Regions from separate parts of the Microbulbifer sp. TB1203 genome, predicted to be linked through region 1. Evidence: riboswitches for the same ligand, from Rfam matches in the RefSeq annotation. Region 1 holds a riboswitch; the other holds the start of a gene.
What was found. A riboswitch is a leader RNA that binds a small molecule or an ion and turns the genes downstream of it on or off. The one in region 1 is predicted to bind molybdenum cofactor.
Positions count from the first base shown of each region.

Region 1 (4,208 bases):
CAGGCGGCAGTAGCTTTCCACCCGCACCCGGTTCTCATTGGGTAGAAGCTCAAACTGCACCTTCACTTTTGTGAGTGCGAGTGGGTGACACAGAGGAATCAGTTCCGCGGTTTTTTTTGCCGCCTGAATGCCGGCGATGCGGGCTACCGCCAGGACGTCGCCTTTGCGGTGGCTGCCGTCCACCAGCAGTGCAAAAGCTTCGGCGCTCATGCTGACGGCGCTCTCGGCGCGGGCGCTGCGGTCGGTCACGGCTTTGTCCGTCACGTCCAGCATATTTGCTTCGCCGCGGGAATTGAGGTGAGTCAATTTACCCATCGGCTTACCCCCTGGTGGCGCACACCGGCTGCGCGGGGCGAATGTGGGGTATGAAATTGCAGGGCCGGTGGCGCGCGTCCAGCTGCTCCAGCAGTATCTTTTCCCAGGCGGTGCGGCAGGCGCCGGTGGAGCCCGGCATACAGCAGATCAGGGTGCGATTCGCCAGCCCCGCCAGGGCGCGGGACTGCACTGTGGCGCTGCCGATATCCGCAAAGGAAATTTTCCGGAACAACTCGCCGAAGCCGTCCACGGTCTTGTCGAACAGCGGCTGCAACGCCTCCGGTGTCGAATCCCGCGCGGTAAAGCCGGTGCCACCGGTTACCAGCACTGCGTGAATATCTTCCTGTGCTATCCACCGGGAAACCTCGGCGCGCATCCGGTAGATATCGTCCGGCACTATCTTCCTGTCCGCAAGTTTGTGTCCCGTCGCCTGCAGTGCCTCTGCCAAGTACTGGCCGGAGGTGTCGGTCTCTTCGCTGCGGGTGTCGGATACCGTCAATACCGCGATATTGAGCGGAATAAATTCCTCTGAAACGTGTGTCATAAGTGTTTCGCCTGAATCAAAAAACTGAATGTGTGAATTCCTGCGCGTACTGCGCCGGTGTATTGATATTGCAGTGGAAGCCCGCGCATCAGGCCCAGCGCGTGCTCGAGAAAACTGTCGCCGCCGGCCAGCACCACGCCGCAGCTTGTCACCGGGCTTTCGTCCACGGTTCAGCCTCCCAGCATCGCCAGGTTGTGGGTCGCCCCGGTCCGGCCGCTCGCCAAATGATGGCCGGCGGCCTTGCCGCTCACCGCTGCCCGGATCATTTCCGCCAGGGCCCGGTGGTCGCCGCCGGCGATGGCGTCGCGCAGGTCGATACCCTGCTCCGCAAACAGGCACAGGTGCAGCGCGCCCTGTGCGGACATGCGCAGGCGGTTGCAGTCCGCACAAAAATCCTTGCTGTAGGGGGTGATCAGTCCGATGCGGCCGGCGTAGTCCGGGTGCCGGTATTCCCGCGCCGGACCGGCGCTGCGGTGGCGGGCCAGCCGTTCCCAGCCGTCCCGCAGCAACCGCTTTTCGATATCGCGGCCGGAGACGTGATTGCTGGCAAAAAAACTGCGGTTATCGCCGGTGCGCATCAATTCGATAAAGCGCAGGGTCACCGGCGTTGCCCGGACCCACTGGAGAAATTTGTGATATTCGCCCAGGTTGTGTTCCCGCAGCAGCACCGTGTTGACCTTGGTCTCGACGCCCAGCTCCAGGGCCCGCTCGATTCCGCGCAGCGCTTTTTCCAGCTTGTGGTGTCCGGTGATGCGCTCGAACTGGTGCGGGTCCAGGCTGTCGACACTGACGTTGAGCTGGTCCAAACCCGCGTCGCGCCAGCGGTCGATTTCGTTGGCGAGCCTGTAGCCGTTGGAGGTGATGGCAACCCGGCGAATACCGGCGGCGCCGCTGGTTGCAGCAATAAGATCCGGCAGATCCCTGCGCAGGGAGGGTTCACCGCCGGTGATGCGAACTTTTTCCGTGCCCAGGGAGGCGAAGGCGCGCACCACTGTGCGGACCTCGGCAACACTCAGGGTTTTTTCCCGCGCTTGCGCTCCTGTGCACTGATAGCCATCCGGCAGGCAGTAATTGCAGCGGAAATTGCAGACATCGGTCACGGACAGACGCAGGTAAAAAAACCTGCGCCCAAATTCATCGGTTAACATTAAACGCCTTTATTAAACGCCTTTCCAGTTTCGGGAGGCCGGCCGGTTTCCCGGGCGGCCCTGGTGGCCGGCAGTGCCGGCCACGGCCCCCGCACCATACGCAGGGCGCTTAGGCATGGGGGCTCGGTGTTTAAACTCTTTGCAGTGTATCAGCGGGCGATTGTGTTGCACGGGGGCAAAGGTGGTACTCCCTTTGTCTGTCAGAAGGATGCCGTGAGCATCAGCCACAACTTGTCGGTATCGACACTGTAAGCATCGGCTCTGTAGCTGGCGTATTTGACCGTCGCCGATAACTGTTCGGTCAATTTGCGGCTGTAGCCGAGGTCCCACTCGCTGCCCCAGTCGGTGGAGGTCTCCACTGCGGAAAACCGGTGATAAGTGGTACTCAGGATCCCGCCGGCCAGCTTGCCGGCGGCGCCCAGGTACAGGTCCTCGATGCCGTCCGCGGGAGTGGACAGGAACTGGTCGGCAAAGCCCTGGAATTTGTGCAGGGTGGCCAGCGGCGTGGAGAAACCCACTCCGTTGTCCGCTCCCAGCTCTTCATAGCCGAGGCGAACATTGACCGGTCCGAAATCCGTATCCAGTTCAGCGAGGTAATAGGGTGCGCTGTAGTCGAGGCCGCTGTCCCCGGCCTCCGTCTGGCGGGCGTAGCCCAGCTGCGCCTTGACCGGCCCGAAGGCACCGCTATAACGCAGCGCGAGGGTGCGGCTGGAGGCATCGACGGCGTGCTCCAGTTGGAGATCCACAGCCAGGAAGACCAGTTTGTGATTTTCCGTCAGGGGATAACCGGTGCGGAAAATCTGTATATCCCCTTCCAGGTTTCCCTGTTCGCTATCCTCGCCGAAAATTCGGTTGACGTTGTAGATATAGCTGTAGTCCAGCTGCAGCGCGCCGTCGCGCCCGTAGCGAAACCGGTAGCCGTCGAAGGTCTGCTCGTTCTGGCGCCAGGCGACACCGCCGACGAAACGCTGGTCGTCCAGCACTATGCGCTGACGCCCCGCCGTAGCCTTGAAAGTCCCGTTGCCGTACTGCAGATAGGCCTGGTTCACCTCTGTTCCCAGCGGATCGGCGACTACCGGATAATCGGTCCGCCCGTTGGTGGTTGAGTTGTAATTCTCCTGCCCTATTGCGCTTACGTCGTCCACTTCGATCATCGCGCTGAATCCGCGGTAATTTCCGCTCTGCCAACTCAGGCGCGTTCTCAGGGTGGATGCGGTGGCGTCGTTGGACAGGTTGTCCCGCTCGACGTTTTCCGCGCGATAGCGCAGATTGATCGCCAGATCGCCGTTTTGCACGGCACTGGAAAACGTCTGCGCGGTGTCTTCGGCGCTGGCACGCGAAGAGGCCACACCGCTCGCGCACAGCAATGCGCTACAAACAAGGCTGGGAAATTTCTGTGTAATCATTCTCTGGTCCTCTGCAACTGTTTGGGAATTCTGCATGACAAGTTACAGCGCCAGGTAAAACAATGAAAACCTGCCCCATCCTTCCCATCGCGGTGGAGCTGCCACCTGCCGGTGCACAGAGCTAATACCAAATGGCTGGAGGGCATTACCCGAAAGGGGTGTCCTCCCGGTGCAGAAAATTGTGCTGCCTGGCAAATTCGAGACGCTGCAAGGCGCGCTCCCGCTGCAGGGCCAGATACATCGCCAGCATACACACCGCGAGCACGCCGTAGAGCAGCATAAAGGCGGCGCTGTGAATACCCACAATATCCTGGGCGATACCAAACATGACCGGGAGACTGAAGCCTCCCAGGGCGCCGATCGTGGCCACGGCGCCGCCGACGCTGCCCATATAGCGGGGATAATTGTCGTAGACGATCTTGTACACAGAGGCGCGCCCGAATCCCTGAGCGATGCCGATCACCAGGATCAACAGCGTGAAGAGTTCGATGCCCACTTCGAGTTCGATCTGCACGTCCCGCTCGATGCCGTGAATGGTCATGCTGGTGGGCGGATAACTGAGAAAGAAGAGGCACACTAGGCAGGTCCAGAAGACACTCCAGTTGACGGCGCGGGCACCGTAGCGATCGGCAAACCAGCCTCCCAGAGCGCGCACCGTACTGGACAGCGCCACAAACAGCAGCGTAAGGGCCATCGCCGTTTGCGTGGAAACCCCGTAGGCATCCAGGTAGTACTGGGGCAGCCAGAGCAGCAGCGCGAGAAAACTGCCGAAGACAAAATAGTAATAGAGCCCGA
Region 1 covers NZ_CP116899.1:1,255,728-1,259,935, reverse strand. Annotated here, with positions in the region: gene moaC (cyclic pyranopterin monophosphate synthase MoaC) at 1-315, opposite strand, end outside; gene moaB (molybdenum cofactor biosynthesis protein B) at 320-859, opposite strand; gene PP263_RS05350 (hypothetical protein) at 856-1,026, opposite strand; gene moaA (GTP 3',8-cyclase MoaA) at 1,030-2,007, opposite strand; molybdenum cofactor riboswitch at 2,009-2,148, opposite strand; gene PP263_RS05340 (alginate export family protein) at 2,208-3,413, opposite strand; gene PP263_RS05335 (MFS transporter) at 3,559-4,208, opposite strand, start outside.

Region 2 (4,208 bases), 1.5 Mb from region 1:
ACCGACTTGTCGGTGACATCCACCATACTGGCCTCGCCGCGCCGGTTGAGGTGCGTCAGACTCATTACTGTGCCCTCCCCTTCAGGTGCGCGACGAAATTGCACGGCCGGTGCCGCGAATCCAACTGTTCGCGGAGGATGTTTTCCCAGGCGGTGCGGCAGGCGCCGGTAGAGCCGGGCATACAACAAATCAAGGTGTTGTTGGCAATCCCGGCCAGGGCGCGGGACTGGATGGTGGAAGAGCCGATCTCCTCGAAGGAGATGGCCCGGAAAAGTTCACCGAAGCCCTCCACCTGTTTGTCGAACAGCGGCGCCAGCGCCTCCGGCGTGGAATCGCGGCCACTGAAGCCGGTGCCGCCAGTGGTCAGGATCACTTGTACCCCCTGCTCGGCGATCCATTGGGAAACCTGGGCGCGCAGCTGATAGATATCGTCGGGAACAATTTTCTTTTCCCACAGCTGGTGGCCCGCAGCCCCGACAACTTCAGCCAGGTATTGACCGGAGGTGTCCGTCTCTTCGGTGCGGGTATCGGATACCGTGAGTACGGCGATGGTTAGCGCTGTGCCTTTTTCTGTCTGCTGCATTGAAATTCTCTCAATTTTCAAAAATAACCGTAGCTACTCATTCATAGGGAATGTGCACTGGCTTAAGCGAACCACCCTGTAGGAGCGGCGGGGCGGCCATCCGACATGCCCGCGATCGGGCTCTGTTCGCGGGCATGTCGGATGGCCGCCCCGCCGCTCCTACAGGGATGAGCAGTTACAAATAACCGTTGTAGTAAATACCAGTATTTGATGGGCACGCCCGCTACGCGAGCTTTGCCCATCCTGCAAAGTTACAAAAGCCTCTCCGCTCCGCAGATTTCTGCAAACTCCTGCGGGCGATTTACATTCAGGTGCCAGTTACCCGGCGGCATTTCCAGCTGCCGCCCTCCCGATTCCCTGATCAGCGCCTTTATCGAGGCCTCATTTCCCGGCGTTATGGCCCCTTGAAGGTAATCGCGGCCGGATTCATCCAGGCGCAGCCAAAGCGGCAGATAACAGCGGCCAAAACAGAGTGCTCTCTCTCCGCTTCCAACCCCTTCGGCGCAAAGTTGTTCCAACTGCTCGGCCCCCAGCAGCGGCATATCCACCGGAATGGCCAGCAGCGCATCGCAGGCTATTTGTTCCCGGCGGAGGTGTTCGGCCACGGAATGAAGGCCGCCCAAGGGACCGCGGGCAACGGTGCTATCGGCAATGCCGCCGGAACGATTTCCGCTGACCAGCGGTGGCAGGAACTCCACGTTTCGGGCCCGTAGGTTGCTCAGCAGCGACTGCGCCCGCTGCAACAGGGTCTGCCCGCCGGGCAATTGCAGCAGCGCCTTGTCCCGTCCCATTCGGCGGGACTGGCCGCCGGCGAGCACCACGGGGCAGACTTTCATCCCGCTAACCACCGAGCATCGCCAGGTTGCGCGTGGCTCCCACCCGCTCCTGCTGCAGATAGTGACTGGGTGCCTTTTGTGTCACCAGCGCGCGAATTCTCTCCGCGAGCACCTCGGTATCGCCGCGGCGGATCTCCTCGAGCAGGTCCATGCCCTGTTCCGCAAACAGGCACAGGTGCAGGCGGCCCTGGGCGGAAATCCGCAGGCGGTTGCAGCTGCTGCAGAAATCCTCGCTGTAGGGGGTAATCAGGCCGATGCGTCCGCGGTAGTCGGGGTGGCTGTATTCCCGCGCCGGGCCGGCGTCGCGCTCGCGGGGCAGCAGTTGCCAGCCGTCGCGCACCAGTTGCCCTTCGATGGTCTCGCCGCGCAGGTGGTTGCTGGCAAAGAATTCCCGGTTGTCCCCGGTGCGCATCAGTTCGATAAAGCGGAGAGTGACCGGTGTGTCCCGGAGCCAGCGCAGGAAGTCCCGCAGGCGCCGCCCCGCACCGTCGCAGAGCAGCACCGCGTTGACCTTGGTGGTCACGCCCAGTTCGAGGGCGCGGTCGATTCCTTCGAGCACCTTCGGGAGGCAGTCGTGGCCGGTAATCCGCGCGAATTCGTCCGGCTGCAGGCTGTCGATGCTGATATTGAGCTGATCCAGACCCGCCCGCCGCCAGCCATCGATCACCCTGGGCAGCTTATAGCCGTTGCTGGTCACCGCCACACGGCGGATGCCGGCGGTGCCTTTGGCAGCGGCAATGATTTCCGGGAGGTCGGCGCGCAGGGAGGGCTCTCCGCCGGTCAGGCGCACTTTCTGCGTGCCCAGGCTGGCAAAGGCGCGGATCACCGTCGCCGTTTCGGCGGCGGTGAGGTGAGGGCTGTCGTCCGCCGCGGTGTAGCCTTCCGGCAGGCAGTAGTTGCAGCGGAAGTTGCACACATCGGTCACGGACAGGCGCAGGTAATAGAACCTGCGCCCGAGATTGTCTTCTAGCATCAAACGCCTTTCCAAGTTCGGGAGGCCGACGGATTTCTCCGCCGACCCTGGTGAACCGGGCAGACCGGTTCACGGCCAACAAACCCTATTCGGAGAACTTAGGTTTGAGGGCTCGGTGTTTGTGGATGTTTGTTTCTATCGGTTTGGATGTCCTGAGCTGGCAGCCTCCGGGAGAACGCTCAAGTTCGGGTTCAAAATCTACATCAAAATTCAACGCAATCATCATGCCACCGGTTCCCGCACCCTCACAAGGCCCAAAACAAGGCAGGGGCATCCAGGGTGCACCAAAAACTGGCCGCCACATTGCCTCCTGCACTACGAATGTGCAAAAGCCACAGATCCCGCTAAAGGTAGCACAGCCCGCCACCGGCGGTTTACCTGGAAATTGCATTTGGCACAGCTTTTGATTGCTTTTCCCCAGCGGCAAGAGAAAGCCCGGCGGCATTCGGTGTCACCGGGTTATTGACTCCGAACTGCTGGCACCGGACTGCAGCGACCGGTCACTGACAATAAGACACTGAATAGCGATGAATAAATCTCTCGGCATAATGCTGGTCGACGACCACCCCGAACGGGCGGAAATGGTCTGTGCCCAGTTGCGCTCGGCCGGCTATCGACTGCTGGCCCAGCTCAATAGCGCCGAGGGGCTACTCCTCCATGTGGAGAGGCACCGGCCGGATATCGTGCTGATCGATATCGAGTCCCCGGACCGCGACATCCTCGAAAGCCTGGCGATCATCAACCGCCAGAATCCCACCCCGGTAGCCATGTTCTCCCCCCGCGGCGACGCGGGCTTTATCGCCCGCGCGGTGGAGGCCGGCGTGAGCGCCTATATGGCCGAGGGCATCAGCGCAGAACGGGTGGCGCCGGCGATCGAGATCGCCATGGCCCAGTTCCGCAGCTACCAGCAATTGCGCCAGTCCCTGGAGCGCACCCGCCAGCAACTGGACGAACGCAAGGCCATCGAGCGGGCCAAGGGCCTGCTGATGGCCAAAAAGAACCTCAGCGAAGAGGCCGCGCACAAGACCCTGCGCAACCTGGCCATGAGCAGTAACTCCACCATGCGCGTGGTGGCGGAGCGAATTATTCAACATCTTCAGCCCGGAAATTGAGCCTTCAGCCCCAAAAAATTGAGCGACCCATGCCTACTTCCCTGAGCCCGGAAAAGAATCACCTCAAGCTGCTCTACTTGCGCCTCACCGACAGCGCGCCGCTGATCGTCGCCCGGGAAATGGGCTTTTTCAGCCGCTTCGGGCTCAAAGTGCAACTGCAGCGGGAGACCTCCTGGGCCACTCTGCGCGACAAGCTGATCGGCGGCGCCGCCGACGCCGCCGCTATGCTCGCCCCCATGCCGCTGACCCTGACACAGACCCTCCCACAGTGCGGAGAACGGCTGCTGAGCGGCCTGATCCTGAGCTGCAACGGCAACGCCATCACCCTTGCGGAATCCCTCTATCGCAAGCTGCCACTGCCGGCGGGTGATTGCGACGGCGGGCGGGTCGGCCAGGCGCTGAAGGAATACCTGCGCGCGCGCCCAAGTGGCGAAGCGCCGCTGCGTTTCGCCACCGTATACCCATTTTCCAGTCACGCACTGCAGCTGCGCCACTGGCTGCGCACCGCGGAGATCGATCCGGACCGGGATCTGCAGCTGCTGGTGCTGCCGCCGGAACAGATGGTGGACAACCTGGAGCGGGGGGAAATCGACGGCTATTGCGTGGGTGAACCCTGGAACACCATGGCCGCGCGCAGGGGCATCGGCGCAATCGCCACCCCCTGCAATACACTGCTGCCCGCCATGCCGGAGAAGGTACTGGCG
Region 2 covers NZ_CP116899.1:5,107,143-5,111,350, reverse strand. Annotated here, with positions in the region: gene moaC (cyclic pyranopterin monophosphate synthase MoaC) at 1-65, opposite strand, end outside; gene moaB (molybdenum cofactor biosynthesis protein B) at 65-583, opposite strand; gene PP263_RS21685 (NTP transferase domain-containing protein) at 835-1,419, opposite strand; gene moaA (GTP 3',8-cyclase MoaA) at 1,424-2,392, opposite strand; molybdenum cofactor riboswitch at 2,381-2,522, opposite strand; gene PP263_RS21675 (ANTAR domain-containing response regulator) at 2,920-3,504, shown strand; gene PP263_RS21670 (CmpA/NrtA family ABC transporter substrate-binding protein) at 3,534-4,208, shown strand, end outside.
Region 2: another riboswitch for molybdenum cofactor. It lies ahead of moaA (GTP 3',8-cyclase MoaA); the one in region 1 lies ahead of moaA (GTP 3',8-cyclase MoaA).